DNA from 2 places in the Shewanella sp. SG44-2 genome. Region 1 is predicted to be linked to the other one. Evidence: predicted binding sites of a transcription regulator. Region 1 holds the regulator's gene; the other holds the start of a gene.
What was found. The regulator MetJ, encoded in region 1, represses methionine synthesis genes. The targets are predictions, from matches to a motif close to TAGACGTCTAGACGTCTA.

Region 1 (16,788 bases):
TTATAGAAAACAGCTTAAATCAGCTTTTTGTTCAACTGCCTGTAGGCTTTTTGTTCATCAGCCTACAGACAATATCATTTGATAATGTTCAAATTGTTTTGATCAAAAGTGTCAGCACGCAGGCGATAAACATGATGATGAGAAATGAGTGCAAATATGGGAGGTGATATGCAGTAAACGTAATGGCCCCTCCCCCCACTTAACAAGTTGCATAATGTTTGGTTTTATTAGCAGTTGCTTTTATTTGCGAACTGGATCGACTTTTATAAAACCTAAATACATAACTTCTGTTTATTGTGCTAAATTTAAAATTCACCGTTCTAAATTTCATCTATCGAGAGGCGACTATGGCGCATCGTTGGCAAATTGCAATTTCTGCTGGTTTATTGGCTGCTGTTTGGGCTGGTCTTGCTGATGTATTTCATCTCGTGACATGGGTAGGCTTTCTCGGCTGCAGTACCTTTTTCGCTCAAACAGAAACAGGTGCTAAAGGCATGATGATGGCGATGATGACCAATCTTTCCGGTGTATTCTGGGGCTGGTTAATTATTGCAGGCAGCGGTGTTCTAGGTTCGCCAATGATCAGCTATGCATTAACAGGCATTGTCACCGCATTTATGTGCTTACAAGCCAGTAATAAAAACTTCGCCTTTATTCCCGGCACCTTTATCGGTTGTTGCATCACTTTTGCCTTAAATGCTGATCTAGCCGCTATCATTCCACCACTTATTATCGGCGCCGTACTCGGTTACAGCATGAGCCTACTCACAGGCCTATTAATAACGTTAACCGATAAAACAACTGAATCATTAAAAGATGACGCAGTAGAAGAAGCCTAAGCACAGGCGACTTAAATTGTATCGCCTTAGGGGTATTAGTTACCTGCGAGTAATGAAAGGTAACTAAAGACTGGGCCAATCTTAAATACTCGCAAAAATAGTATCCATAAACATCACTTTAAATTAATCGAACTCTCGATCTGCTATTTGTATAATAAAAAGTCTGAGTCCCACCCAATATCGGACTTGTTCAGCACTTGGATGAAGATGTGACTTCGCGCGACCTATCCTTATTTGTTATCTATCTTTTAATTGATGTCGATTAGTTCTTTAAGCTTACAAAAAGCAATCTCGTTATATTACTGATACAAAATGGTAATATTTAACGTCGCTGGCATAAATGAACCACCGCTTTGAGTTTGTTTAATTTCAGTAATCTCTATAGATGTGTGCCTGGATAACCATAAATTAATTTCGTCTTGTAAACCACAATCAGCTTGTTCTATCGGTTGCATCCAAAAGCTGAGTTTAGGTTTTAACACTTTAGTAAACACTTTGACTTTCATACTTATTTTCGAACTCCATTTCAAGAGATGAACACTAGTCATATCACGTTTTAGTATTTATGCGTTGAGCGGTTTGCGGCAAATAAAGAAAAGAGCTGAATTTCAGCTCAAAAACATTCCCGAGATGACATAAAAAAGACCATTAATAATGGTCTTTTTTAACAAAACTACTCTTGTAACAGGTCTTTGCAAATATGCACTAAATCTGACTGCACCGCTGCTGCTGTCACCTCTCGCCCAGCCCCTGGGCCGCGAATAATCAATGGATTACCTTGATAAAACGCACTACGAATAACAAACACATTATCCCCTGGGGTTAAATTCGCATAAGGATGATTATTATCAACCCACTGCAAACCCACTTCAGCCTGTAACTTACCTTCGACTTTATCCAGCGAAGCCACATAACGTAGCACCTTGTTCTGTTCAGCTGCAGCGACATACTGCTGCAACAAATCGTCATCAAGCTCACTAATGCGCGCTAAAAAGTCTTCAAGTGATAACTCAGCTAAGGCTTGAGGCACTAGCGAGTTGAGACTAATATCTTCTAGCTCTACCGCTAAGCCAATCTCGCGAGCCAAGATTAACAACTTACGTTGCATATCGCGGCCAGATAAGTCATCACGAGGATCCGGTTCAGTAATGCCTAAACTGCGAGCATGAAGTACTAATTCTGAGAACGGCTTGCTGCCATCATAATTTTCGAATAACCAACATAACGTGCCCGAAAAAATCCCACCCACGGCTTCAATAGTGTCACCACTATTACGTAAGTCATTTAACGCATGTTGAATAGGCAAACCTGCGCCACAGCTGGCGTTATAACGCCAAAACAAGCGGCGATTACTCAGCTGCTGCTTTAATTCGCGATAAAATGGCAATGGCCCTGAACCGGCTAATTTATTGGCACTCACCACATGAATACCACGGGCAAATAGCTCTGGATATTGCAAGGTTAAGGCGGCACTAGCACTAATATCTAAGGCGACAATTTCATCGCATGATAACTGCGCTAATTGATCAAACAGTTGATCATAATCCCATTCAATACCTTGCTGTTGATAATCTTGCTGCCATTGTTCAAGGTTAATTCCGTCGTTAGAAATTAACGCTTTTTTCGAACCAACTAAACCAACTAACTCAACAGAGGCTTCAAGTTCATGATCTAATGCTGGACTGGCGCGTTTAAACAAATCAATCCACGCCTCACCAATGTTACCCACTCCCAGCAGTAACACTCCAATACGCATTCTTGGCCCAGCACAACGACGATGTACTTTTTGGGTCAATAAACTGACTTGAGTTTGCGGTACTAAGGTGACCAAACTTAATGCATCTTGATAAATCGGTTTGGCATCACGACTGAGTAGTCGGGCAAAACTGCGTCTAAAGTGATGAGCATCAGCACTGACTAATGCCACTAGGCCTAAGTCAGTTTGGGCACTCAACTCTTCAATCAAAAATTCGCTGCTGTATTGAGTGAGCAAAGCTTGCACTTGTTTCTGGCTTTCAAGCGTTAACGCCAACTCAAACTTATGTTGTGCTAGCGACCAATAAGCTAACGGCGTGATTCCTGCTTTATCCAAAATGGCCAGTAACGGTTCAATATCTGCGTTCATTTTAAAACTAAACAACACCACTTCATTTAAGTTAGTGACCACAGGCGCACTCGCTGATGAACTCAGTGGCGCGATTAAAGTAAAGTCAGTGTGTGAAGCATAACTTGAGCGTACCGCTAAACTCACTTCAGTATTAAACAGTGGCTGTAAGGTCCGAGAATGCAATACAGGAGAGCCCAGGCGCGCTAAGCGGTCAGCTTCAGCTAATGACATACTCTTGAGTAATTTCGCATCATTAATTTTGTTAGGGTCGGCATTAAACACCCCTTCAACATCGGTCCAAATGGTTACACGATCAATGTCAGCTAAGCTGGCAATCAAAGTGGCACTAAAATCAGAACCATTGCGACCCAGTAATAAGGTATCGCCGTGGCGATTTGCGCATATAAAACCGGTTATAACTAAACGCTCTTGCGGGTGCAAGGCTAATAAGGCTTGTACCTTGTCACGAGACTCAGCGACTAAAATATTGGGTACGGCGCCTTCATCGGCAACCAAAATAGAGCACGCATCGACATGAGTCGCAGCTACGCCCATTTCTCGTAACAAAGCGGCCATTAAGCGCGCCGACCAACGTTCACCAAAACTCACCACTTGGTTTAATTGGTAATCGTTACGTTGCTCTAAAGATAATAAGCTGACTAACTGAGATTTGTCGGTAGACAAACGTTCGCGTAAATCACGCGCTTGCTCGTTTGACAATAATTGTTCAATTAACGTTTGCTGGTAGCTGATCAGAATTTGCAGCTCTTCTTGCCACAACTGACCACTGTCACGCAGGCTCAATAATTTGTATAAGAAGTTAGTCGTTTTTCCGGCGGCGGATACCACAACTAAATCATCACTCTGACCATGCGTAAGTAGAATATGTGCAACACGGCGATAGCAATCTGCATCCGCTAAACTTGAACCACCAAACTTATGTAAATGACTTCGCGTCATTACTGACTCCTTAAACAACTACGACTTTGTTGCGACTGCTAGACTTCTATTTTGAAACCAATAGTGTTGCAAGTGCATGTTTTGCTATTTTACCCAATTTGGTCGAAACCACAGCTAACTTAAACTCGAATTAAGCTGATTTTATCGCGGCAACAGCTGCTAGGCCTGCTTGAATATCGGTCAAGAGGTCATCTGCATCTTCAATACCGACAGATAGTCTCAATAAAGTCTCTTTAATACCAGCCTCTTGCCTTGCTTGTGGGTCCATTGCTCTATGGGTCATAGTGGCCGGAACGGCGACTAAACTTTCCACCCCGCCTAAACTTTCGGCAACACTAAACAACGACAGCGCCTTTAAAAATGCCACCACTTCCGCTTCGCCGCCGATTAACTCAAAACTTAACATAGCACCAAAGCCTTGTTGTTGTTTTGCCGCAATTTCGTGACCTGGATGGTCTTTTAAACCCGGATAATACACCTTTGCCACTACATCACTGGCGTTGAGTAACTCAACAATTTTTTGTGCGTTACGTTGATGCTCACGAATTCGTACCGCTAAAGTACGTAAGCCTCGCAAGGTTAAATAACTGTCAAATGCTGAACCCGTAAGCCCAAGAGTATTTGACCACCAATGTAACAACTCACCCACTTCAGGATCTTTAGCCACTACAGCTCCACCGACCACATCGCTATGACCATTAATGTATTTGGTGGTTGAGTGAATAACAATGTCTGCACCCAATAACAAAGGCTGCTGTAATATCGGCGATAAAAAGGTGTTATCGACTGTTACTAACGCGCCAACGTCATGGCAAGCTTGGCTAATGGCAGCAATGTCGACCACGCGCAATAAAGGATTCGATGGCGTTTCTAACCACACCATTTTCGGTTTTTGAGCTATTGCTTTGCTCAGCGCTTGTGCGTCAGTTTGATCAACGACCAATAACTTAAATTGGCCTTTTCTGGCCAAGTTAGTGAATAAGCGGTAACTGCCACCATAACAATCGTGCGGCACAACCAATAAATCATCAGGACCAAGTAAGCTAGTCACCAATGTAATCGCGGCCATGCCGGTACATGTCACTACACCGGTTGCACCTTGTTCAAGTTTGGCGAGTGCATCGCCTAAAATACATCGAGTAGGGTTACCCGAACGACTGTAATCAAACTCGCGTGGATTATTGTGGCCATCGAATGAATAATTGGTCGATAAATAAATCGGTGGCACGATAGCACCATGTTGTGTGTCTGTTTCAATACCTTGGCGAACGGCCAATGTGGCGCTTTGATGCTTAGTCATGGTTGACTCCTAAAGTTTCACAAACACACAAAGAGATGTCTAGACGTCCAAATTTACCTAAGAGATCCCCATCCGTCAACCAAAATAGACGTTTAGACGTCTAAACATCAAGAAATCTATTTGCAATCGGGATTAAATAGTAGCAATAATTTGACTAGAGATTGTAACGGTTTAAAATCTGCAGCGTATTTATCGTTAAGGGTAAGTTAATGACTGAGTGGAATGGCGAATATATCAGCCCATATGCCGAGCACGGCAAAAAGAATGAACAAGTAAAAAAAATTACGGTTTCTATCCCTTTAAAAGTATTAAAAGTACTGACAGATGAGCGGACGCGTCGCCAGATAAATAATCTGCGCCATGCAACTAACAGTGAACTGCTATGCGAAGCATTTTTGCATGCGTACACCGGTCAACCATTACCTTATGACGGTGATCTTTCAAAAGATCAGCCTGATAGCATTCCAAGTGAAGCGAAAAAGTTAATGGATGATATGGGTATCGAGTGGGAAGAACTCGAATAATTCACTGATTAGTGATTACCTCACAAACTTTTAAACTGCCCTATAAAGAAGCAGTGATGTTTTAAAGAGAACTTATGATGTCATTTATCGATCCAACGACCTTGATACTGGCATCAATTATCGTGTTTTTTGGCGCGCTAACTCAAAGCTTAATTGGCTTTGGGTTAGCCGTTGTTGCAAGCCCGCTGCTGTATATTGTTAATCCTCAATTAGTTCCAGTTCCGATAATTGTTATGGGCTTTGCCATTTCTGCAATGACCTTGTTTAGAGAGCGTGGTCACTTACAATTTAATGGTTTGCAATATGCCTTACTCGGGCGAATTCCTGGGGGGTTTTTAGGCGCTGGATTATTGCTGTTTGCCCCACAAGCAATATTAGGCTTAGTGATTGCAGCTATTGTGTTTATTGCTGTTATTCTTAGCATTTTTCGCTTTAGCGCCCCCATTAATCGTCTCAGTTTATTTATCGCAGGGGTATTTTCGGGCATATTTGGCAATATCGCAGCCATCGGCGGTCCGCCAATGGCCATTTTGCTTGCAGGCCAAGACCCAAGTCAATTTAGAGCCGCTTTATCAGCCTTCTTCGTGTTTAGCTCATTAATAGCGCTAGCCATTTTAGCCATCGTCGGCTTAGTTGAAGTGAAGCATTTATGGCTATCACTGCTATTATTGCCTTCAGTCGTTGCTGGTTATCTTGTCTCGGGTAAGTTAATTGGTCGCGTTGATAAAGATAAAACCCGTATAGCCACATTAGTGTTATGTAGTATTAGTGCAACCGTGTTAGTTATTATGTCGACCAACACGTTAATGAGCTAATCAACTATTCTGCACCTGTAAACAAAACGAGCCATCAATGGGCTTGTTTTCTAACAATGATTAAAATCTTCCCCTTCTATTTATCAAGCAGTCTATTTCTCACCTAAAAAACGCCATCAATAAGTATCAAAAAAAACCGTTTCACTTCCCCTAACAAACTCATTATCTATATGCAATAGATCCATATCACACTAGTTCATTAGATTTCTTTCAATTAACTTTTTTTCAATTAGATTTTTCTCATGGATATGATCTACTTCAAATTAACACTACCCACTTTTAGGTAACATTGTTTACAGCAAAGAAATAATTAAATGTTGTTAAGCACGACCCTAATAAGCCCGACAGAGGACAAAATGATGAACACATACATTAAAGTTGGTATCGCAGTTGCTATGGCATTATCACTTGGCACCCAAGTGATGGCCGCAGATGGTGGTAATCCTAAAAAAGGTAAGCACCTATACAAAAAAGAATGTAAAGCCTGCCACAGCGCTAACAGTGAAGGCCTTGAACTCACCCCAATGACTAAAACTATGAGCCAATGGGATCGTTTTTTCACCCGTGATAAGCACAAAGCTAAACCTGCCGTTTTTGAAGCCTTATCAGAAAAAGACCTGAAAGACATTCAACAGTTCTTATATGACCACGCCGCCGATTCAGACCAACCAGCTACCTGCGGCTAAATCATCAATGCTGAGTATCTTTTCGTTCTAAACGAAACATCAGCCAATAAACCAAACGAAAAAACTGTGAGGCTTAGCCTCAGGGATTCTGACACAAAAAATTTGCCAAATTGACCATGTTATTTGGCAAATCAAGGGGAGAAAGACCATGAGAACTCTCATCTCAATATTAGTGGCTAACGCGCTCTTTATGAGCGGCGCAAGCCTAGCAGCAGATACAGATGCACAAAAGATTGCCGATCTTAAACAACAACTGGCTACGATTAATGAAGATCTTGATTATTTAAATTCACGAGTTGATAAAACCGAGCGTCACACAGCTTTAGACAGAATAGCCATTACGGGTGATTTTAGAACTAAAGCACATTCATTACATTATCAAAACGTCACTTGGAACCCAGCCATGAACGTTAACTTTTCTGACTTTGGCGCTAAAGCCATGTCAGGAGCGTTTGGCGATCCAAATAGCGCTACCTCACCGTTAGGCCAAATGATGATGGCAAACCCTGATTTAGCCAGCGCGTTTCAAAGCGGTATGCTACAAGGTGTTATGCCAATGCTGTTAGGCCAGAAAACCCAACAAGACATTGATAACGATATATTTTACACCACGCGCTTACGCCTAAATATTGATGCTAAAGTGTGGGATAACGTCAGCTTTGCAGGACGTTTAACCATGTTTAAGAGCTGGGGAGACTCTGCTGGGGTTAAAGTATTCGACTCATGGAATTCATTCACCATGGACGGCACCAGTAGCGGTAGCACCAGTGGTGATGAGTTAAAAGTAGAGCGCGCCTATTTTAATTGGAAAGACATTAACGGCAGTGGCACTTACCTTTCTATTGGACGTCGTCCTTCAACGTACGGTCCACCAAATCATTATCGTGAAAATGAACTCAGAGGCGGCACGCCATCAGGTCACTTAGTTAATTTTAACTTCGATGGTCTTACCTTAGGTTACAACTTGGGTGATATTACCGGTATTGAAGGCCAAACAGTACGTTTTTGCTATGGCCAAGGCTTTGAATCACAGTACGGCAATGGCGAATTATTTGGTGACATCATCACTAAAGATACCCACCTCGGCGGGTTTAATATCGACGTGATTAATGACGGTAACCATTTCTTACAGTTCACTTTATTCGGTGCTAAAGATGTCAATGATGGCTTTACGGGCACCATGGCATTCCCTACTCAACTGGCGGGTATCTTTGCCCCAACCATGTATCAAGACATGCAAAAGTTTGACAACTTTAACTTCGTCACCCGTGTACAACCAAGCGGTGTCATTGGTGATATGTACTTAGGTGGTTTAGGTTATGCCTATGAAACCGATGACGATCTGAAAATGTTTGCCTCATTAGGATGGACTCGCGCTGAACCTAACGGTAATGCAGGTTTGTTCGGTGGCATGTTAAGCGATGCAGTATTTGAAGCAGAGTTGAACAGCACTGGTACTGAAATCATTATGGTGCCAAAAGAAACTGTTGATAGCGACACCAAAGATGGTTACGGCATTTATGTAGGTATGCAAATTCCTGCACCATACGGCAAATTCGGTTTGGAATATAACTACGGTTCTAAATACTGGAGTCCCTTCACCCAAGCACAAGACGACCCAATCGGCAGTAAGTTAGCCACTCGCGGCCATGTTGCTGAAGCCTATTATATCTTTGATATTAATCCAAAAATGTTTATCAAGTTAGCTGGTTTGTATTACGACTATGAATATACCGGAAGTGGCTCACCAGTAGGTGCACCGATGAAGGTTGACGATGTGATTGCCGGTAGCGCGTACTCAATGTTGCCAGTTGTTGACACCGCCTATGACGTCAATGCCTCACTGACCGTTAACTTCTAACGCTAACTTAACCTTCTAACTTGGCCCCCCTGAGCACAATCTCAGGGGTAAGGACAAACACCATGAAATTATTATCAGCACTGGCTGTATTACTGTTATTAAGCAGTAGCGCACAGGCTGCCTTTAACCACAAAGAGGCGCTGAAAGGGCCTTTTGCTAATGGCCCTGAAGTGACGACACAATGCTTAACCTGCCATAAAGAACATGCTGAAGAGTTTATGAAATCTTCACATTGGACTTGGGAGTTAGAGCAAAAACTACCAGACCGCACTGTGATGCGCGGTAAAAAGAACAGCATTAACAACTTTTGTGTATCAATATCGGGTAACGAACCGCGTTGTACCAGTTGTCATGCCGGTTATGGATGGAAAGATTCAACATTCGACTTTAAAGACATGACCAAAGTCGATTGCTTAGTTTGCCACGACACCACGGGAACTTACATTAAAGATCCTGCGGGCGCAGGCGAGGCCTTAGCTAGAGTCAATTTAGCCAATGTTGCCCAAAATGTAGGTGCACCCGTGCGTGACAATTGCGGCAGTTGCCACTTTTACGGTGGCGGCGGTGATGCGGTTAAACACGGCGATTTAGACTCATCAATGTCTTATCCAGACAAAGCGACCGATGTCCACATGGATACCGATGGAAATGACTTCCAGTGTCAAACTTGTCACGTTACTGAAAATCATCAAATTACCGGTAACTCGATGGGCGTATCACCTGGAGGGGAAAACAAAATTGGTTGTGTAAATTGCCATGATGCTGCGCCTCATAAAAATAAAAAGCTCAATACACACACAGCAACTGTAGCGTGTCAGACTTGTCACATACCATCATTTGCTAAAAATGAACCCACCAAAATGCATTGGGATTGGTCACAGGCAGGACAAGATCTTCCTGAAACAACAGACCAATACGGCAAGCACACCTTTATGAAAAAGAAAGGCAGCTTTATTTGGCAAAAAGACGTTAAACCACAATATGCCTGGTTTAATGGCCGCGCCGATGCGTATATGGCTGGCGATAAAATGGACCCAACTAAAACGGTTAAATTGGCTTATCCATTAGGTGATATTCGCGACCCTAAAGCTAAAATCTACCCATTTAAAGTGCACACGGGTAAGCAAATCTATGATGCTAAACTTAATATTCTGATAACCCCTAAAACGTACGGTGAAGGTGGCTACTGGGATAAATTTGATTGGGACTTAGCTGCAAAATTAGGCATGGAAGCTAACCCAACCATGGTAGAAAAAGGACTCAAATACAGTGGTCAGCATGGCTTTGTTGAAACCGAAATGTGGTGGCGCATCAACCACATGGTGTCACCAAAAGACAAGGCACTACAGTGTAATGACTGCCACAACAAAGGCGAGCGTTTAGACTGGAAAGCCCTTGGTTATGATGGCGACCCAATGAAAAATCGTAAAGGTATTAAACACACAAAAGCTGACTAATACTCAGATAAGCTCACTGCAACAGCAATAAGCTGATACAAAAAAACCGCTATCGACTTTACGATGGCGGTTTTTTTATTCGCTAAATAACGAACTAAAAATCCAAACCTTGGCACTGAAAATCTTGTTCAATAGCACTGATGGGATCGGTAAAGCGCAACCGTTTAGCCAACAACTGCAACGGCTTATCAAAGTTGTCCAGCCCTTTAGGTTGTAGTACTGGATAAAAGCGGTCGTGTAAAATCGGCATGCCTAAACTTTGCATATGTACACGTAATTGATGAGTTTTACCGGTAATAGGACTTAACTCAAATAAGCCAAAACCATTTTTTACCGCCACTAAACTGATTTCAGAATGGCTATTCGCCTCGCCTTCAACCACCTGCATGGTAAAGCTTGGATTTGCCGCCACAATACGATTTTTAACCGTCCAATGAATAGGAAGCGTACAAGTATTATCGGCTAATTCACTCAGCAACGTAGGCGTTAATTTAGCGATTGCTTGATAATCTTTAGTGATCTTGTCATCTAAAAACAGCTGATGATATGCATGGCGTGTTTGCGGATTGAGCGTCATTAACATCACACCAGCCGTATCTTTATCTAGCCTGTGCGCCGGTGCGACCGTATCTATTTGAGTGGCGATACGTAAACGATGCACTAAACATTCATTGACGTAATTTCCGCCTGGGGTAACGGGTAAAAAATGCGGTTTATAAACAATAATAGTGTCGTTATCTTGATACAACACCTGTTCAGCAAAAGGTACTTTAGTTTCGGATAGCACTTCGCGGTAATAATACACTTTGGCAGTCGCTTGATAGGCACTTTCTGCGGTAATTAGCTCACCATTTTGCCAATGTACTTTGCCATCATTGATACGCTGTTGCCACACACTGGGATCGATTTGCTTAAAATGATCGATCAAAAACTCAAGTACTGTGTGGTATTGCTTACCAGCTAATTCATTAGCACGCGGCAACACAATATACGAAGGTTGAGCGGCAATGGCAGCGTTTGGTGTTTGGGAAGAGGATTGAAGATGATCCGCAGTGTAGTTTGATGAATTAGGCATAAACAACTTGGCTATATAAAGATGAAGGTAAGGTTCAAACGAGAAGGTATCTTATCAGGCTAGGCCGAAAATGTATCTTGATTATCTCGATACCGATAACACAATATTGCGCTTATACATCCACGTGAGATTTTAGTAATTGCAGCACAAAATCCATAGTTTTATGGCAATTAGGTTGTTCGACTAAAATCAGCTTATCACGATTATACATAGGTAAAACCTCTAACCAACGCTGACTCACCCAAGCGGCATCTTCTAAATGAGTTTGTGAATACAATTCCAGTAAATCTGGATTCACTTGATAAAATTGTTCAAGTGCGGCACTGATAATTTCAAACTCACCCGCAATGGGCTCATTGCACCAATTAGGGCAAGGGAGCGCACGAGCAATCCAACAACCATCTCGTTTTTGTGCCGCAGATAAAATTTTAAGACGCTGCAAGCCTTCAATAACAATGCTTAAAGAACCATCCTCTAACTGATTGAAATCAATAATATTGCATTGGGTTGCTGTAATATAACAAGGCAGTTCGCTATTCACTTTCAATGGCGCAAAAGCTAAACCATAGTGGCCTTTTAGTACATCGGCAACCATGGCTAAATCACTCGGTGACACGACTCTAATTTCAAGTCGTCCACCGGGTAATAGCACAGCATCTTGAATCAGTAATGCTACTTCTTTTGTTTGCATAACAGCCTCCTACACCATAGGTGAAGTTACTGAACCAAAGTCAAATCAATGAAACAAGTGTAGCAGTGGTTAATTATTCAACAACTTAAGTAGCCTAATATAATGCTTACTACCGACATAACCACCCGTTTTCGCTACGCCCTACTCCAATAGACCTTGTTTAATACGACTATCTTTCAAAAAAAGTACAAAAAACATTCAACTTATTGGATCTTATAAACGCTCAATACGATCCATAATAGTGCCAGAAGCAACAATTTCAGCAAACTCGTCAGCTAATACCTGGCTTTGTTGCACGCTTTGCTGCCAATAGGCAATCCGACTTTTAGTATCTAAATTTTTAAAGTCTTCACGGTCAGGAATTTTACTAAACGGTAAGCTTGCAATAAATTGCTTACTCGGCGCTAAAATTAAACCATTGTGATAATTCGCTTTCGCTTTACGCCACAATAAGGATTTATCAAACCAGCCTGGGCTCATGTACGGGTAAAAGTGTGGATACAAACTCAAGCCTGTAGCGGCAGGCAATGGCATATCAAAATGATAATCGGTTATGCCACCATCGTAATAATGACCCTTAGGCGAGCCTTGCAGATCTTTTACCGGATCAAGTAGTAACGGGATCGATCCTGTCGCTAGCAATCCATGGCGGATATTGTCTTGGGTTAACTCGACATGTTTGGTGGGCAAATCTTTCAAACGTCTAAAAGGTGATGCGGCGTCTTTATGGCTTAAAATAACCCGTTCAAAGTGCCAGCCTAAGCTTTTACGATTGACCACATTACTTACTGCAGCCATCGACAGTCCCATCATTAAGCCAAATTTGGCATGAATGCGATTTAAATGACGGGCACGACAAGCCACCATATGATGACGAATTAACGGATTAGCAATAATATCAGCGCCTTGCTGCTCACCTAAAATGCCATCAACAATTTGTAATACTTGGGCACTGACTTGTTCACGAGTCGGCTTTTTTTCGTAGTTCTGATGAATATAAAAATGCTCTAAACGTTCATAAGCCGCTAATGGGTCTTGTTGCGCCATACAAGCTAAACGCCACGCACCCGACGACGCGCCCATGGTATAAAGGGGATCTTCGCGCCCCTGAAAAAACTCACTAAATAAATATTTATCTAAGCCAGCTATCGCCAACCACTTAGGTCCGCCTGATGCTGCAAAGAGCTGAGTAAACAATGATTGATCTAAGCCATTCGCTTCTAGTTGTTCGTAAGCAGTTGGTCCAGCAAGTAAACGTAATGCAGGCAATGTACAATCCTTCTTATATTTGTAATGCTGTTATCTTTGTAAAACTGTATGCTTTAGCGCTAATACGCTAGCATATTTTTGTGGTTCATATCTTACGGAATTTTTATGATTGTTGATACTTTAGCAAATCGTCACCTATACACTCAACTTAGCCCGAGATTAGCCAAAGCATTAGCCCATCTCGCGGACACAGACTTTAGCCAGCTTGCTGTGGGCAATTATCCGCTTGAAGGCAAAGATATTTTCGTTATCGTTAATGACTATGAAACTAAGCCTAAAGAAATCGAACCCTTTGAAGTTCATCAACAGTATATTGATGTGCAGTATGTGGTTAGCGGGGAAGAAGAATTTGGCTATTTACCGTTAGCCAATCAAACACCTTCTAAGCCTTATTTTGACAAGCATGACTATGCTGAATACGACTATGAATCTAACAAAGATGATGCGGCGTTTATTCCGCTAAAAGCGGGCATGTTTGCACTATTTTTCCCTGGCGACATCCATATGCCAGGCACCAGCCCAACACCACAAAAAGTTCGCAAAGTGGTGATAAAAGTACGGGTATAACGATATGGCCTTAACAAATGATGAATACTCAGTCCTACTGCTGAATTATTAGCAAAAAATCGCTATTTGAGAGAAGTCTGCTAAAGTTAATTCCAGTACAAGAAGCACCTCGACAGAGCACTTGAGATAGTCTCAATAGAATACTGAAAAGAGACTTCGATAACGTTGTTATCCCAAGCTAAAGACAAATATACACCTACCCTGAGTAAAATATAAAAAGCCCCGAGACTCTCCGCTCGGGGCCTTTTTTTGTCAATTAAACACGCATATCATTATGGATAACACTCATATGGTAAGTTGAACCGTTGAAGTGGTATTTTTTAATGCGATGAAGATCAATACTTGTTAAAATCAGGGCAACTTTATAGGAGAGTCTTTCAATGGCAATGTATGTAGTGGGTCACAAGATCCCTGATTCAGATTCAATTTGTGGTGCTATAGCATTAGCATATTTAAAAAACCAAATCGATGAACCGGCAATTGCAGCCCGTTTAGGCGAGTTATCACCAGAAACCGCATTTATTTTAGAAAAATTTGGGTTTGAAGCACCAGAATACAAAACCAGTTACGCTGGTGAAGAAGTCTATATTGTTGACCATTCAGAAATTACTCAAGCGCCAGATGATATCGCTCAAGCGACTATCGTCGGTATTGTCGACCACCACAAATTAGGCGACCTAACCACTTCTACTCCACTAGAATGTTGGATCCGTCCAGTAGGTTGCAGCAACACCGTCATTAAAATGATGTTCGATTTCTACCAAGTAGAAATTCCAGCAAACATCGCTGGTATCATGATGTGCGCCATCTTAAGTGACACGGTTATTTTCAAATCTCCAACCTGTACCACTGCCGATATCCGTTGCGTTGAAGCGTTAGCTAAAATCGCCGGTATAGAAGACTTTAAAGAACTCGGCATGGATATGTTTAAAGTGAAATCAGCAGTTGAAGGCACACCAGCACGTGACCTTGTTATGCGTGACTTTAAAGACTTCAACATGAACGGTAACCTAGTGGGTATTGGCCAATTAGAAGTTATCGATTTGTCTGTATTTGACGATATCAAAGCTGACTTAGAAGCTGATATTGCTAAATTGAAAGTTGAAGGCAATCGTCACAGCGTATTATTGCTGCTAACCGATATCATGAAAGAAGGTTCAGAAATGTTAGTTGTTTCTGATTCAGCAGACTTAACTGAGCGCGCTTACGGTAAACCTACCGTTGATGGCCGCGTGTGGTTAGACGGCGTATTAAGCCGTAAGAAACAAGTTGTACCTGCACTGCAAGATGCATTTGCAAAGTAATACTCTGCAAGCAACTTAAAGAAAAGCTGAATCAATTGATTCAGCTTTTTTTTATGCTTCAGCGCCTATCTATTATGTCGATTAACTAACTTGGTATATCACAGCCCCATAGCTCAATGGAGGGCTGCTCAGTGGTAGGCTCACCCACCCAATAACTCATAGAATGGCATTGTTGCCCAGCCTGAGTCGATGACACACATAACTGATAATCGCCTGCTTCTGGCGTGCGGCCCAACTTTAGCATTGGCAAAATAGGCAAATGCGGTTTGTAGTGCCAACTGCCATCTTTTAACACTGCATCGGCAGGGATCTCCATTCCTGCGCCACTGCCTTTTACCCTTGCTTGTTCTAAAATAAAACCTTCATTAGTTAATCGATAATCTTCGGCCCAACGAATTTTCTCAATAGTGTGAGTCCAAGACAATGTCATCTGTTCAGCAGGCACTTGAGCCCATATTGTGCCTGCTAAACCCAAACATAGCCCTAGCATTATTCGCCCTGCGCTAAACGTTTTAGCTTACGTGCACGCCATACGTGGTGCAAAATAAACACCAGTGCCAAACCAAAGCCTAACTCATCACTCAGCGGTGTCGCCATAATCAAACTGCCACCAGCAATAAAGCCTAAAACACGTTCCCACCAATAAAGGTTTTGTAATAAGTAGCCGGTAAATATTACGCCCCAAATCCCGATAGCCACCGTAGCTTTAAGGACAACATAAATCGTTTCTAGCGCACCACCACTTTGGAGCATTAACGCAGGGTCGTAAACCGCCATAAACGGAATAATAAACCCAGCAATGGCAATGCGAATGGCCCATAAACTGATTTTTAAGCCTTTCTCTTTGGCGATAGGCGCCGCGGCGAAACACGCCAGGGCAACGGGTGGTGTAAGGTCTGCCATAATGCCAAAATAAAACACGAACATGTGCGACACAATTAACGGTACGCCTAAATCCAGTAACGCTGGCGCGGCAATTGAGCTGGTAATAATGTAATTAGGAATGGTCGGGATCCCCATACCTAATACCAAACACGTCACCATCGTCAGCACTAAAGACAAGAATAAGTTATCTTGGCCGACAGCCAGAATATAGCCGGCAAACGTTGACGCAATACCGGTTAGTGACACAACACCAATAATCACGCCCACTAGCGCACAAGCAATACCTACAGGTACTGCATGTCGCGCACCTTCAACTAACGCATGCACACATAATGTTAGGGTTTCTTTGCCACCTTTAACAAACCAACAAATCACCACCAGCATAGCGATAACGCCAAACATCACCCCAATACCTAACTGAAAAAAGCCTGCGCATATCACCCCTAAT
Region 2 (16,788 bases), on a different contig from region 1:
GCCGCCATTGGGCCACCCATGTTACCTAAACCAATAAATGCTACTGTTGCCATGTCGTTAATCCTTTTTAAGTAAAGTCTGCTAATGGGTGTTTATCTTCAGCCCAAGGCGAGGTAACCAATTGGGTCACTTTATTCGCATCCACTGCGTCTACATCTGCAAATAACCATTTAGGTTGACGATCTTTATCAATCAATAAGGCGCGAACACCTTCGCAAAAATCACCCATAGAGCAGCAATTGACGCTTACACCTAACTCCCACTTAAAGCAGTCTGCCAAACTCATTTCGGTGCCAAGTGCAGCCTGAGCAAAAATTAAATGCCAGCTTATTGGACTACCTGCTAAGGCGGTTTTTTGTGCTCGTTTTAGCCAATCCAGATCAGTGTTTAATGACGATAATTGATGATGCACATCAAGGATGTCACCCGACATCAACAAATCGATTTGTGCTTGGAATTGTTGCAGTGGGCTAATAGATAATGCCGCTAAATGCGGCTGACTCATATTGGTCAACAATCCGCTTAGCAATTGATGATTTTGCTCACTATCTTGACTCCAAGCGAGTTCAGCCATGGCATTGTATAGTGGCTCTTTTTCATCGCTATTAAGAATGTGATTTCCTAAACCAACATACAGCGCATCTGCACAGTTCATGTTGTAAGCGGTTAAGCCTAAAAACAATCCTGTCTTACCTGGCATACGGTTTAAAAAGTAGCTGCCGCCAACGTCTGGATATAAACCAATGGTCACCTCTGGCATTGCAATACGGCTTCGCTCGGTAACAACACGATGACTGCCGCCCGCCATTAACCCAAGTCCACCGCCCATAACAATACCATCACCCCATACTAAAACGGGTTTGCCGAATTGATGCAGTAAATAATCAAGTTGGTATTCTTGGGTAAAAAACTCACACGCTTCTGTGGTGATGTTGTTTGGGTTGGCGACAGATGCATGGTAAATAGCGCGCACATCGCCGCCAGCACAAAAGGCTTTTTCGCCGGCGCCATCTAACACAACACACGCAATGCTGTCGTCTTGTTGCCACTTGGTGAGTTGTGCCTGCATTGCTGCAACCATGTCGAGGGTTAATGCATTTAGTGCTTTTTCAATATTCAGAGTTACCATGCCAATAGATTGACCTGATAACGTGCCTTGGGTTTGAAATATTACATCTTGAGTCATTAGCAGTTCTTCCAGTTTGGAGTGCGTTTTTGTAAAAAGGCATTCACACCTTCAGCCTGATCTTCGGTATCAAATAAGTCCACAAACATTTCGCGCTCAAACGGCAATGCTTGAGCCCGCGGCATAGTTCGTCCGGCTTGAATAAGGGTTTTACATACGCTGACACTGCTAGGTGATTGCTTAGCCACTTTAGCGGCTAATGCCACTGCAGCATCTAAGACTTGACCTTGTCCTACTACTTCTTCAACAAGGCCTATTTTCTCCGCTTTGGCGGCATCAATACGTTCGCCACATAAAATCATCCGTTTTGCCCAACCTTCCCCCACTAAAGCCGTTAGGTTTTGGGTGCCACCAGCACAAGGTAGTAACCCCACTGAGGCCTCTGGCAATGCCATTTGGGCTTGCGCTTCTGCAATACGTAGATCGCAGGCTAATGCCACTTCTAACCCGCCACCCATGGCATAACCATTAATGGCCGCAATCGAAACACCTCTAAATGCACTTAATGCTTCAAACGCTTCACCGAAATGTTTTGCCATGGAGGCTGCATTTTGTTTATCGCCGTCGGCAAACAAATTCAAATCAGCGCCTGCTGAGAAAAACTTGTCACCTTGACCGGTAATCACAAGGGCATAAACGTCCTTGTTTTGATTCAGTTCAAGTACTGTGTGTTTCAGTGCTTGCAAGCTGTCTGCTGTCCAGGTGTTGGCTGGCGGATTGTTCAAGGTCAAAATGGCCGTGTGGCCGACTATATGTTTAAGAATCGCAGGGTGTGCAGTCATAATGCTATGTCCTTATGCTAGAGCTAGTGAGTCACGAGTGGATCAGCTAATTACAGGATTGGATGAGCATCGCTAGCGAGCAAACGACGAGCAATAATCAGGCGCATAATTTCATTAGTGCCTTCTAAAATCTGGTGCACGCGCACATCTCTGAAATGGCGTTCTAGCGGATATTCACGGATATAACCGTAACCACCGTGAATTTGCAGTGCACCGTCACACACTTGGAAACCTACATCGGTCGCAAAACGTTTCGCCATGGCACAATAAGCGCTGGCTTCTGGGTCTTGAGTGTCTAATTTAAACGCCGCTAAACGTACCATTTGACGAGCAGCAACCAATTCTGTTGCCATGTCAGCCAGTTTGAACTGCAATGCTTGGAATGCCGCTAGCGGTTTACCAAATTGCTTACGCTCATTCATGTATTCAGTTGCACGAGTTAGTGCAGCTTGCGCTGTACCTATTGAACAGGTAGCAATATTAATACGTCCGCCGTCTAGGCCTTTCATCGCAAAGGTAAAACCTTGGCCTTCTTCGCCAAGTAAGTTAGCGGCAGGCACGCGCACGTTTTCAAAACTAATTAATCTTGTTGGCTGTGCGTTCCAACCCATTTTATCTTCAGCTTTTCCGTAAGTAACACCGGCCGCATCGGCAGGTACGGCAATCGCTGAAATCCCTTTAGGGCCTGCTTCACCTGTGCGGCACATCACCACTAAAAGCTCGGTTTCACCCGCACCAGAGATAAACATTTTTGAACCGGTGATCAAGTAATCATCACCATCACGCACAGCTTTGGTTTGCAATGAAGCTGCATCACTGCCAGCACCAGGTTCTGTTAAACAGTAAGAGGCTAATAACTGCCCTGTGGTTAAGCCTTCTGACCACTGCTTACGTAAGGTTTCAGTGCCCCACGTAGTCACCATCCAAGTGGCCATATTATGAATTGTTAGCATTGCTGTGGTGGCTGTACAACCATGGGCTAATTCTTCAAAAATAATCGAAGAATCTAACCGAGATAAGCCCATACCGCCTTCTGATTCTGGCGAGTACAAAGAACAGAACCCCAGCTCACCAGCTTTTTGAATCACGTCTTTAGGAAAGTGATGTTCTTCGTCCCACTTGGCGGCGAATGGCGCGAGTTCTTCGGCAGAAAATTGACGGGCTAAATCAGCAAACTGACGCTGATCTTCGTTTAAATTAAAATCCATGCTGGACTCCTAATATTGTCTTGGATGACTCTTGGGTCATTTATTGCCTTAGCCGCATACCGCTTTAAGCAGTTAACTCATTACTAGGTGCAATGGGAGGTAAGGTGGTCTTGTTGTTTAGCGAAAAATATTGCCGTGACGGCGTCACGGCAATAAACATCATTCCTATTTAAGATCAATACTCATGTTAGGACCGCTAACGGCTTCTGAGTCAAACCAACGAGTTGTGATGGTTTTGGTTTCGGTGCAGAAGCGCACCGCTTGCTTGCCGTAGGCGTGTTGGTCGCCATAGAAACTGCCTTTCCATCCAGTGAACGAGAAGAAAGGTAATGGCACAGGAATTGGCACGTTAATACCCACTTGGCCTACTTCAATTTCATGTTGATATTTACGCGCTGCGCCGCCTGATGCAGTAAAGATTGAAGTGCCGTTGCCGTATGGGCTGTTGTTAACCAGTTCGATAGCATCGTCTAAGTTATCCGCTTCCATACAACACAGTACTGGGCCAAATATTTCTTCTTTGTAAATGCTCATGTCGGTGGTGACATTGGTAAACATGGTTGGGCCAACCCAGTTACCCGACTCGTAACCTGCAACGGTAAAATCGGTTCCATCGAGTAAGCAATCAGCACCTTCAGCTTTACCTTGAGCAATCAGTTTTAGTACACGCTCTTTTGCTGCTGGACTGATAACTGGACCGTAAGCAGCTTCTTTGTCATCCCATAAACCAGGACGAACTTTAGCTAACGCTTCTTTTAATTCAGGGATCCATTCTTTAGCTTTACCCACAAAAATAGCGACTGAAATCGCCATACAACGCTGACCGGCAGCACCAACAGAGGCACCAACCATGTTATTGATCACTTGCTGCTTGTTCGCATCAGGCATGATCACGCAATGGTTTTTAGCTCCTGCAAACGCTTGCACACGCTTTAGATTGTCGGTACCGGTTTTGTAAATGTATTGACCAACCCCCACAGAACCAACAAACGAAATCGCTTTAATGGCTGGGTCTCTTAGCAAGATGTCTACTGCTGTTTTGTCGCCATGAATAAGTTGCAACACGCCTTTTGGCGCGCCTGCTTCAACAAACAATTCAACTAAACGCTGTGGCGTCATAGGATCTTGTTCTGACGGCTTTAAAATAAACGTGTTACCGCAAGCAATCGATAACGGGAACATCCATAGCGGGATCATTGCTGGGAAGTTGAATGGGGTAATACCCGCACACACACCTAATGGTTGAGTGTAGCTATAGGTATCGATATTTCGAGCGACGTTTTCAACAGTTTCACCCATCATTAACGACGCAACACCACAAGCATGTTCAGCTACTTCAATGCCGCGCCATACATCGCCTTTAGCATCTTCAAATGTTTTACCGGTTTCTTGCGCCAAAATGGTCGCCAGTTCGTCGTGATGCTCTTTGAGTAAATGTTGGTAACGCAACATGACGCGCGCACGTTCAGACACAGGGACTTCTTTCCACGTTTTAAATGCTTCTTTAGCACTGTGAATGGCCTGCTCAACTTCGGCAGTGGTAGCGCAATTAATTTTAGCAATAACGCTATTATTGGCCGGGTTGGTCACATCAATATTGCGATCTCCGCTGCCATAAGTGAATTCGCCATCAATATAATGCTTAACTTGTGTGATCATGTTGTTTTCCTCGATCCTTGGACATCTTATGAGTGAATAACATCACTCGTATTGAGTTACTGCACAGGTGACGCGATTTGTTGTGTTTGTCAGTCTCACTAACAGTGGCTGCGTGTACATCTACCTGTGCGGTGGTCTTGTCGAACTTAACTTGTATTGTCTATTTACACTTCAATCGCCATTGCTGTGGCTTCGCCGCCACCAATACATAACGATGCCACGCCGCGCTTAAGGCCGCGTGCTTTTAAGGCATAAATCAATGTGACTAACAAACGCGTTCCAGAACAACCAATTGGGTGTCCCATTGCACATGCACCGCCATTAACGTTGACCTTGTTGGCATCTAAGTTCAGCTCAGAAATAGCTAACATGGTGACCATGGCAAACGCTTCGTTGATTTCGTATAAATCGACGTCATCTTTGTTCCACTGCACTTTATCGAACAGTTTTTGCATTGCGCCAACGGGTGCGGTGGTGAACATTGACGGTTCTTGTGAATGAGTGGTGTGGCCTTTAATGGTCGCTAATACGCTTAAGCCCAATTGCTGTGCTTTTTCGCGTGTCATTAACATTAACGCTGCAGCGCCGTCCGAAATTGAACTTGAGTTGGCCGCAGTAATCGTACCGTCTTTGGTAAATGCAGGGCGTAATGTCGGGATTTTTTCAGGACGAGCATTACCAGGTTGTTCATCTATCTCTACCGTCACGTCGCCACGGCGCGTACTAATGGTTACTGGCACGACTTCGTCTTTAAATGCGCCAGAGTTAATCGCTGCATTGGCTTTTTCGAGCGAACCTAATGCAAAATCATCCATTTGCTCACGAGTTAAACCAAAGTCATCAGCGGTTTTTTGGGCAAATGTGCCCATTGCACCACCGGTATAAGCGTCTTCAAGGCCGTCTAAAAACATGTGGTCCATGACTTTGCCGTGGCCCATGCGCATACCGCTACGTGCTTTATCGAGTAAATATGGTGCTTGGCTCATGCTTTCCATGCCACCAGCAACCACAACTTGGCTGCTACCAGCTTTAATTAAATCGTGCGCTAACATGACGGTTTTCATACCAGAACCACAAACTTTATTGACTGTTGTTGCGCCAACGCTTAACGGTAAACCCGCACCTAGCGTCGCTTGGCGAGCAGGTGCTTGGCCCAAACCGGCTGGCAATACACAACCCATCAATACTTCGTCAACAGCATCAACGCTGATCCCCGTTTGGGCGATAAGACCTTTGATAGCGGTTGCAGCTAATACTGGAGAAGCTACCTCAGACAATGCGCCTTGAAACCCACCCATTGGTGTACGTTTCGCGGCAACAATAACGATATCTTGACCTGTTTGCTCTGTACTCATAACCACTCCAATTTACTGCGCTTAAAAAATTAACATCAATAATATGGATATCACTTTGACGTTGACGCGAACGTAAAGCAAGTAAAAAATGGTCTAAATACAGATGTTAATTAATAGGAATTGTCAGTGAAGATTTACAGTTTAAGAATGTCACGTTTAAATTTGATGTAAGATATTGTTTTTATGATATATATCAATACCTATTTATCAGTAACATGATTACTGTTGAGTGATTTATTGAGCGTAAAACTTTAGTCTAAGTAGAAAGTAGCCGAAGCGACCAAACAACTGCATCGGCACTTAGGGAGGGTTAATGATCGACAACCACGACTTGATTACGGCCGTTGTCTTTTGCTTGATATAAGCCTAAATCGGCTTGTTTAATAATGTCGACAAGCTCATGAGTTTGCGGGGTTAACATCGCGACAGACACACTGATAGTGAAATTCATTTTAACATCGTTAAACACAAACTGGTTTGACTCAATACTGGTTCGCAATCGTTCGGCTATTTCAACGGCTTGTGCTTGCTCTGTATCAGGTAAAATAATTAAAAACTCTTCGCCACCGATGCGACCTAAAATATCGTTTTTCTTGAGCCAATTGCGTGCTCGTCTACCACACGCTTTTATGGCTAAATCGCCAATATCATGACCATAATGATCATTAATGGCTTTAAAGTTATCGATATCGAACATAATAACGGCTAGTGATCGATTATGTTTTTTAGCCTGATAAAAGCGCTTTTTACCCTGTTCAAAGGTATGACGTCTATTTGCAATACCCGTCAAATAATCAGTTTGAGAGCGGCGTTTAAATTGTCGGCGAGATTGCCACAAGAAAATGACCACCACCAATAACACCAATGCAATTAGCACTGCGATTGCCATTGATAAGTTAGTAATTTTTTGAGAATCAATTTCGGCCTCTAAATTCAGCTTATTGATTGCCAATTGCTTTTCGAGCAGACGATTATTGAACTCAGCCACGGTAAGATTATGGTCTAATGATGAATTAACCACATCATTATTAATAATATTAGCAAAGTTCTTTTTTTGTAAATCGATGGTATCCAAAAGCTTATTCATACCAAGATTACTCGACCCATTGGCGTAATCAATAATGGCAGCAATCATCAATTTCAGTTCATTGGAATGGCCGTCATAAGTCGCCGAACCAGAAAATATTTCAGCATACTTAAAAGCTTTATTTGGTTGTTGTTGGCGAAAATAGCTCAATGCCAACCATGCATGCGTGGCGTCGACAAAGTATTTTTCTTGGGTTGTATCTTGCACCGCTAATGCTCGTAAAAAATGATCAATACCTTCTTGAAATAAACCTTGGGCCCAACAGCTAATGCCAGTATTAAATTGATAGAAAAAATCAAAGTCAGCAAACTCTGGCGATTGTTCAACTAACTGCTGCATTTGGGCTAAATGGGCTTTATTTTCCACCCACATGGCCAATTTAATCGATTCACCCACCATGTTATGCAACATATTAAACATGTCTTGTTTATCTTGGGCTTGCTCCCAAAAGCCATAAGCTTTGTTAAAATATTCATAGGCTTTACGGTTTAAACCATTGTCACGATAGATAGCAGCGGTGGCATTAAATATCATCGCTTGGCGGCTCAGTCCTAATTGATGCTGTTGTGCTAACGCTAATGCTTCATTTAACCTTTTCAGACCTTCGCCAAAATCACTTGGTTTATTATAACAATACGCGCTTTGAGCTAACACTTCGGCCAAGATATCAACGTTTCCAAGCTGACGGGCTAATGTAATCGCCACTTCACGATCTGGGCAATAAACTTGGGTGTCGTTAGTTTGAAGGTAAAGTATGAATGAGCGTTCGAGATAGCTTTTGACCAGTTCTTGACTAAGAGGATGTGGTGTAAGTAATTTAATTGCCTGAGTATAACTGTCAATTGCCGCGACAAGATCACTGTTAACTTCTTGCTCTATTGCTAGCAAATGCAACAACTGGCCTTGCTGTTCAATCGGCCATTGAGCACTTTGTTGTAGCTGTTGTTGTAAAAAGTCAATTCGTTGTTGTGGTAAGTCTAATGTGGCTAACTGTTGTTTGATATCAGTAATTGTTGCGCTATCAGTATTGTCGCTAACGATATTATCGCTAACAGTACTATTACTAACATTGGCGCCATTCATTTTAGTGTCATTAACGTCACTAAAAACATCACCGGCCCCCCAAGACGTTAGCGGCCAGCTCATTGCACACACCAATAATATCATCAACTTGGTTTTAACCATTTAACCTCGACCTTACAATAAAAACATCTAAGTTTAACAATAGCTTTTATCGAAACGAAGTCAACGTTAAAACGCTGGTGAAACTATATTCAAATTTACTTTTTACTTTCCCATGGTGTTTTAGCATTCATATCAGACAGGTCATATGGCGTTAGCTGATAAACATAATAATTGAGCCAATTACTGACTAATAAGCTGCCATGACTATGCCAACGAACAATAGTATCTTGTGTGGGGTCATCTTGACGGTAATAATTTTGTGGAATATCTGGATTAAGGCCTTCACCAACATCGCGCACATATTCTTCATTCAGTGTGTCTTTTTGGTACTCTGGGTGTCCCATAACAAACACATTATGATTATCACGACTCAGCACAATATACGCGCCAGCCTCATCTGATTCAGCCAGTACTTCTAAATCTGGATGTTGACGAATTTGTTCAATATCCATTTCTGCAAATCGTGAGTGCGGTGCAAAAAATTCATCATCAAAACCACGCAATAGCGGGTGTGGGTCGCTGGTTCTACGATGATTAAATACACCAGAACGTTTATTCGCTAATAACTGACGATGTAAATCATAAAGATGATACAAACCAGCATGAGCTGCCCAGCATAGAAACAGCACCGAAGTGACATGTTGTTGTGACCAGTCAATAATTTCGCGAATGTGGTCCCAATACACCACATCTTTAAAATCAATTTGCCCTAACGGCGCGCCAGTAATAATCAAACCATCGTAATTGTTATTTCTGATGTCTTCAAAATCACGATAAAAGGTATTCATGTGATCCACTGATGTATGCTTTGATTCTTTATCATGAATGCGTAATAAATCGACCCCAACTTGCAGGGGCGTATTGCCCAGTAATCGCAATAACTGGGTTTCTGTTTCAATTTTATTAGGCATTAGATTCAAGATTAATACCCGCATTGGACGAATGTCCTGATTAGCAGCTCGGGTTTCAGACATCACAAAGATATTTTCTGACTCTAAAATACCTGCTGCAGGCAGGTTATCTGGAATTCGAACCGGCATACGTCTCACCTTTAGATTAATTAAATACATGTACTTGATTAACCAACGTTCGGTTAACCAACCAGCCTTTTCACAATAACGTTAATGTCTGTTATGTCACAGTTTCAACATTCAGTTTGTCGCTGAAAACCGTGGCCATCATCGAATGTCTGATGTCGCTTGCAAACATCATTAGCATGCTCAACCAGCCTACACCGCGGCAGAATGGCTTATTGTTAACGTTAATAGCGGTCAATCTGTTAGATAACCATCATACACTCGGATGGCTAGAAGTCTACACGTCTTAAGTTGAATTTTTTTCTCGCTTGTTATCAACTGATGTTATTTCTATTATGAGTCATTATTTTTGATGAGATGAATCATGTCTACAGCGACAGCGATGATTATTGGTGCCAGCTCGCAACTGAGCCAAGCATTAGCCAGACAGTTATCTGCACAGCAAGTTTCGTTAGTGCTTTTTGTTAACGACCCTGAATCACTTAACGAGTTTAGTCAAAGTCTGCCAGGTGAAGTGAGTGTTTATCCGTTAGCGATTGATCAACCTGATACGCTAATTACACAGCTTAATACTGCTTGGACCAAACATAATGGCGCCCATTTGGTGATTGTTAATACTGGTGTCAATGACTACGACCCTTCCCTGCCTTGGGCAATTGATAAGCTCGCCATCAATATTAACGTTATGGGATTTGCTGCTGCCAATAACTGTATTTTTAAATTAATGTGCGATCAAGGTTATGGCCAACTTGCCGCCATTAACTCAATAGCCGGTCAACGTGGAGGCCCTAATGTGGCTTATCATGCGTCTAAAGCCTTTGCTGAAAATTACCTGCAAGGCTTGAGTATGCATGCGCAACGATTAAAGCTGCCTATTACCATTAGTGATATTCAATTAGGGTTATTTGATAAAGCCGTTCATTTGAATACACAACTGCTCCTGTCGCCTATCGATAAAGTGGCGAAACAAATCATCACGGCATTACAAAAAGGCAAACGGCGAGTTTATGTCACTAAACGCTGGCGTGTTGTCGCTTGGATAAATCGTTTATTACCAGAGTACATTTACAATACCCGCCATTGGAAACCGCGTAAAAAGTCTCAATAAACGCCATCAACAAAAACAGGAACCCGCAGGTTCCTGTTTGTCATATTCTTGTTTCTTCTCTAACGTATTTTACGCTAGCTTAAAAAGTATAACCGATGCTGACCATGTAAACCCAAGGATCAATGTCGGTATCAACCACAACATGGTCTGCCCCCATGTCAAAGCTCACATCCGTTGAAATTTGTGCGTACCAAACAGACGCGTTAACTAACCATTTTTTGTCAATTTGATAATCAAGTCCAACTTGAGCTGCAACGCCCCAAGAGTTAGATAAGCTCAAATTATCTAAACCTAGATCTTTCGCTTCTTGAGTAAATTCACTGTCATAGAAGTTAGTAAAGTTAATCCCTAAACCAATGTAGGGACGTAAAGCAGACTGTGAATCTCCAAAGTAATATTGCGCTACCAGCGTTGGCGGCAATTGCTTTGAATCGGCTATTTTACCGAGTTCACCCAGTGACACATCGTGACTAAAAGGCGATGCGGCTAATAATTCAATGCCCAAATTATCAGTTAGCATATAACCAAAATTTAACCCTAATTGGACATCATGATCCACGCCAAATTCAGCAATATTTGCGACTACTGGGCTTGACTCATTTGGAGCAACCATCGCCACACCAGCACGAACAATAATATCACCTGCTTGATGGGCCGCAGCACCAAATGAAAAACCAGTAGTTAATAAAGAAGCAACAACTAAACTTAGGGTAATTTTCTTATTCATTTTTTAACACTCCTTGGCAATGACAACTAGATGCAATTCTGTGCATCCTCAACATTTTCGGCCAACCTACTGAAGTTAATCGCTAATATCATTGATTCAGATCAACAAAATTGCAGTACCTATATAGGGGTACCTAATTAGATGCAAAGCATTTGAAGCAGATCACAAAATAAACACAAAAAGAGATGAAAGAGGTATTTTATAGTTAGGTTTTTGTGGGGTTGATCATGGGAATTATTGCTGATGACTATTCAGTGACTGATAGTTTGGGGAAGTGAGTTAACCACTCCTTTTGAAGCACACGTTGATTAAAAATAGCCTTGTCACGCTTTGGGTTTGGACTTAAGGACAAATCAAACAAACAGCTTAAATCAAACACACTGATTACCTGCAATTGAAATTCAGCTGTTGTATGGTCATCGCAGGGGACTAATTTTACCCCTATAGCCGTTTGTTTTTCTGGCCAAAAAGACATGGCATCAGCACAAGAAATATAGGGCATATCACCATTTCTAAGATGCATTCTCGCTTGATTTTTCACCGACCAAGGCAAATCAATCTGTTTAATCAACATCGCTTGTATTGCTTGATCTTCTGCGGAAGATGGATTGTTATCGCGCCAGTAAATCACATCAATGTCGTTTAAGGCTTGTGAAGCTAAGCCGTGCAAATTGTCCCAAATTAAATTGCGGATAAAACCCGCGCTAATTAACCAATCGGTGATCCCTTGTTGTTGCATCACTTTCTGGCACACCATTAACGCAGCCAGTCTGGTTTCATCTTGTTGCAACCACAGCCACAACAAGGACAATCGTTTAGCCTGTCCTTGTTGTAACTGATCAATGGCCACTTGATTTAACTGAGGCAGATTTAACTGGGGCGGATTAAACAAGGGCAGATTAAACAAAGTTTGCTTATGTCGCGTCATGCTGTTGTTCTGGCGCAGCATCAACAAATGCAGGTAACTTATGGCACTCATCCCAAATTCTGACAATATTAGGATACGCTGCAAGCTCTAGATTAAAGCGTTTGGCATTATACACTTGCGGGATCAGACAAATATCGGCCAACGAAGGAGTATCACCAAAACAGAAACGTCCTGAATATTGGCTTAACTGCTGTTCTAAAGCGGCAAAACCAAGGTGTATCCAATGGTGATACCAACGCATTTTATCTGCTTCTGATACGCCCATTTCGTTAACTAAATATTGTAATACTCGAAGATTATCTAATGGATGAATTTCACATGCGATGGCTTGAGCCATGCTTCGAACAATGGCCCTGTGCTCAATATTACTAGGAAGTAACGGTTGCTGAGGGTGTTTTTCGTCGAGGTATTCCATAATCGCTAACGATTGCGATAAGTTAATCTCGCCTGACTCATTATTGTCGATAAACGTTGGCACAAGATCCGAGGGATTGAGTTGATGATAAGCCTCTGAGTGTTGCTCTCCGCCATTATTAACCAAATGAACTGAAATATGTTCTGCCGTTAACTGCTTTAAATTTAACGCAATACGCACCCGATATGCCGCACTTGAACGCCAATAGCCATAGAGTTTCATGTCAATTCCCTTACTTTTGTTTTATTCAGCCTAATAAAAAAGCAATAACGGTTTACCGCTATTGCCTTTATATTTCGATTTACATCGCTTTCAAAATATTAAGCTTTGTATTCAACCACTTTTTGATCGATAGAACCAAAGATGCTCACACCGTTATCATCAAACATTTCAATGCGAACAGTGTCGCCAAAATGCATAAAGGGTGTTGAGGCTTTACCGTCGGCAATGATTTCAAGCATGCGCTTTTCCGCTAAACAGCTTGAACCTGCACTGCGATCGTAGTTAGAAATAGTACCAGAACCAATAATTGCACCTGCGCCTAATGGACGTGTTTTAGCCACGTGCTCTACTAACTGGCTAAAGTTAAACGTCATGTCGACGCCGGCATTCGGGCGACCAAATAGTTCACTGTTTAAATGAGTCACCAACGGCAAATGTACTTTGCTGTCTTGCCATTTATCACCTAACTCGTCTGGAGTAATCGCAATGGGCGAAAATGCACTAGATGGCTTAGATTGGAAAAAGCCAAAGCCTTTACCTAATTCGCCAGGGATTAAGTTACGCAGTGATACGTCGTTAACTAACATCAATAATTTGATGTGTTTAGTCGCATCTTCGCTGTTAACACCCATGGCAACATCATCAGTAACAATAGCGATTTCTGATTCGAAATCGATACCGTACTCTTCGCTGGCCATTTGAATATCCGCTTTAGGGGCGATAAAGCTGTCAGAACCACCTTGATACACTAAAGGATCAGTCCAAAACGATGCTGGCATTTCAGCGCCACGTGCTTTGCGTACTAACTCAACATGGTTAACATACGCACTGCCATCGGCCCATTGGTAGGCTCGTGGTAAAGGTGATAAACAACGTGCTTCATCAAAATCTACTGCATTGTCCATTTGACCGGCGTTTAGTGCTTCATACAACTCATTGAGTTGTGGGTATAACAAATCCCAAGCATCTAATAATTGCTGCATAGTATGAGCAATAGCGGGTACCGCGACTGTTTTGGTCAAATCTTTACTGACTAACATCAATTGGCCGTCGCGACGTCCGTTGTGATAACTTGCAAGTTTCATTACTGCTCCTAAATTCTGGGTGAGATCTGCGTCCTACTTGAGACAAGACTCTCAATCTAACCATAGAAATAACCGATCGAGACGGAAAATCCTATAGTAGGTACCAAATCACATTTTTGTGGTGCTAATCGTGATTTGTAAATTATTCGTTACAAAACATAAAAGGCCACGTCAGCACTGATTATCAGCGTTAAAATGACCAAAATGCCAGCACTTGGCTGGCATTAAATCGTTACATTACTTTTTCTTACTAATACTGTAATCACGCAACTTGTTAGCAATAGCGGTGTGAGACACACCTAACTTTTTGGCTAATTGGCGTGTACTTGGGTACGCGGGATATAACCGACGTAATAAACTGGCTTCATACTCTTTCATCGCCTCGTCTAACGTGCCCTCAAACTCTTCATCGAAATAACCAAATCCTTCGGCATATGAAGGTAATTTAAGTTGTTCAACAGTCAATTCTGTTGAGCCATCCCACATTGATACCGCTCTAAAAATTGCATTTTTCAATTGGCGCACATTACCCGGCCATGCGTAGGTAAATAGGTAATCGCGACAACTTGCCGATATACGCCTTAAGGGACTCGATAACTGCTGACTATAATGCTCTAAAAACATCTCAGTTAATGGAATCACATCCACACGACGCTCACGCAGTGATGGCATGTGATAACTTAAAACATGGATTCGATAATACAAATCTTCTCTAAACTCACCAGATTGGCAAAGTTCAGCTAAGTGTTTTTGGGTTGAACAAATAATTCGTACATCGGCGCGCACTTCTTCATCGCCACCAATCCGTCTAAAAGTCCCGTCTTGTAATAAACGCAATAATTTAACTTGTGCGGTTTTAGACATCTCGGCTATTTCATCAAGAAACACCGTACCGCCTTTTGCTTCTTCAAACAGACCACGTTTAACGACTGTGCCATTACTGACAAAGCCAAACAGCTCTTCTTCAGCAACACTATCAGGCAAAGCGGCACAGTTAATCGCGATAAAAGGATGTTCGCGGCGCATGCTGGCGTCATGACTAGCACGAGCCATCAACTCTTTACCTGTTCCTGTTTCACCGGTGATGAGTAACGGTGCATCAAGTTGCGCCATACGTTTGGCTTGCTTGAGTATGTCTTTCATTTTGTCGCTGATAGCCAATACATTATCAAAGCCAGTAGTTTGATTTTGCAGGGCATTAAACTGTTTACCCACTCTAGCGGGCGATTTTAGCGAAATAACCGCACCCGCTAAAATGGTTTTATCATCGTCATCGGGTAAGTAAATTGGCAGCATTTCAGCCAAATACTCGCTCGAGTTAATTTGTACTCGTGTGGCTTGCGCCAACACCGGTATTTCACTCATCCAACGAGCAAAGTTAAATCCTTGCACCCAATGATTAAGTGACTCACCCACCACTTCGTGCTCGCCCATACCAAGTGTCAATAAAGCCGACTCATTGGCTATGCGGATCCGCCCTTTCGCGTCTGTTGAAAACACCGAATCGGGTAAGGTTTTAAGTAAGGTTTTTAGGGCGTAATGTTCTTGCTCTGACGGCATAAAAGATACGGTACGGACATCATGCACACTTTCGACTTTACGAATTTGTGGCATAAGCTCACGCAGGGTTTCGAAACTGATTTCTGCAAACTGCAAAAACAGGAAACCTTTATTACTGGCATCAATGGCAATTAAGTTAATACCATGTTTTTCAAGCACGACGAGGATGTCTTTCGCTAAACCCACGCGATCGATACAGCTAACTTCCAAACGCATAATGTAACGATTCCCTATTTATTAATGTTTTATTGCGGAAATTTGGCTTAACGTTAGAGGGATATGGCTTCGGTGGCAAGTGAAGTTTACAGTAGAATTGTAACAGAGAAACTATTTCAGCATGTTACGTTAACGTAACATGCTGAAATGGATGGCGATAGTAACTAGTCTAACAACTGGTCGGTCTTGGCAGCCATAATGAAATCGTTTTTGTGTAACCCTTTAATTGAGTGTGACCACCACGTCACGGTGACTTTGCCCCACTCGGTTAAGATACCTGGGTGATGGAACTCAGCTTCAGCTAAATCGGCCAACTTATTAGTAAAGGCCATCGCTAACTTAAAGTTTTTAAATTTATATACTCGCTCTAACTGCATAATGCCGTCACGAACTTCAACGCCCCAATCTGGGATCATGCCGACAAGCTCTGCTAACTCTGCATCCGTTACTTTTGGTGCGTCTGCTTGGCATGCTTCACACTTCATCTCGGTTAATGCGTTCATTTGTACTCCTTGGCTAAATTAAATAGTGTCTCACTTGCAGATTGTTGAGCTAAAGCTCAGCTGCAATAAATCGTTAACTGGCTTTGACTTTTGGAGCAAATTTAGGCTCAAACATGCCTAATTGACGCGCTTTGGTCACCATACTCATAATGTCCATACGGGCAATTTCATCTAAATAGTCAATATGATCGATAACATAATAAATTGGCTGCATGATATCAATACGATACGGCGTGCGCAGTACATCGAGTAAATCAAACGGCTTACGTTCAGGACTGTCACTTAATGCATACATGGTTTCACCCGGTGAACTTAAAATGCCGCCGCCGTATATTTGCAGTGATTCATTTTTTGCCTGAACCAAACCAAACTCAATGGTAAACCAATATAATCGTGCCAGAAATACGCGTTCTTCTTTCGATGCAGCTAGTCCTAACTGGCCATACATATGCGAAAAATGCGCAAATGATGGATTGGTTAATAGTGGACAATGGCCAAATATTTCATGGAATATGTCAGGCTCTT

Region 2: a site for MetJ is predicted at 9,770-9,787, ahead of metA (homoserine O-succinyltransferase). Genes of this name have one in related genera too.

What each region holds. Positions count from the first base shown of each region.
Region 1 is NZ_JACJEU010000004.1:237,425-254,212, reverse strand. Features, by position in the region: gene H5181_RS05075 (DUF1097 domain-containing protein) at 348-839, shown strand; gene H5181_RS05070 (hypothetical protein) at 1,139-1,345, opposite strand; gene H5181_RS05065 (bifunctional aspartate kinase/homoserine dehydrogenase II) at 1,513-3,906, opposite strand; gene metB (cystathionine gamma-synthase) at 4,037-5,206, opposite strand; gene metJ (met regulon transcriptional regulator MetJ) at 5,416-5,730, shown strand; gene H5181_RS05050 (sulfite exporter TauE/SafE family protein) at 5,805-6,545, shown strand; gene H5181_RS05045 (cytochrome c) at 6,902-7,231, shown strand; gene H5181_RS05040 (DUF3373 domain-containing protein) at 7,380-9,092, shown strand; gene H5181_RS05035 (tetrathionate reductase family octaheme c-type cytochrome) at 9,155-10,549, shown strand; gene H5181_RS05030 (pseudouridine synthase) at 10,644-11,624, opposite strand; gene H5181_RS05025 (LON peptidase substrate-binding domain-containing protein) at 11,737-12,315, opposite strand; gene H5181_RS05020 (alpha/beta hydrolase) at 12,529-13,584, opposite strand; gene H5181_RS05015 (YhcH/YjgK/YiaL family protein) at 13,690-14,151, shown strand; gene H5181_RS05010 (manganese-dependent inorganic pyrophosphatase) at 14,532-15,455, shown strand; gene H5181_RS05005 (DUF1850 domain-containing protein) at 15,541-15,945, opposite strand; gene H5181_RS05000 (TRAP transporter permease) at 15,945-16,788, opposite strand, start outside.
Region 2 is NZ_JACJEU010000009.1:96,302-113,089, forward strand. Features, by position in the region: gene mmsB (3-hydroxyisobutyrate dehydrogenase) at 1-53, opposite strand, end outside; gene H5181_RS09510 (enoyl-CoA hydratase/isomerase family protein) at 68-1,186, opposite strand; gene H5181_RS09515 (enoyl-CoA hydratase) at 1,186-1,968, opposite strand; gene H5181_RS09520 (acyl-CoA dehydrogenase family protein) at 2,019-3,176, opposite strand; gene H5181_RS09525 (CoA-acylating methylmalonate-semialdehyde dehydrogenase) at 3,342-4,835, opposite strand; gene H5181_RS09530 (acetyl-CoA C-acyltransferase) at 5,000-6,190, opposite strand; gene H5181_RS09535 (GGDEF domain-containing protein) at 6,501-8,462, opposite strand; gene metA (homoserine O-succinyltransferase) at 8,558-9,502, opposite strand; gene H5181_RS09545 (SDR family oxidoreductase) at 9,864-10,607, shown strand; gene ompW (outer membrane protein OmpW) at 10,687-11,334, opposite strand; gene H5181_RS09555 (nucleotidyltransferase family protein) at 11,582-12,262, opposite strand; gene maiA (maleylacetoacetate isomerase) at 12,249-12,899, opposite strand; gene H5181_RS09565 (fumarylacetoacetate hydrolase family protein) at 12,998-13,984, opposite strand; gene tyrR (transcriptional regulator TyrR) at 14,222-15,760, opposite strand; gene H5181_RS09575 (4a-hydroxytetrahydrobiopterin dehydratase) at 15,925-16,263, opposite strand; gene phhA (phenylalanine 4-monooxygenase) at 16,337-16,788, opposite strand, start outside.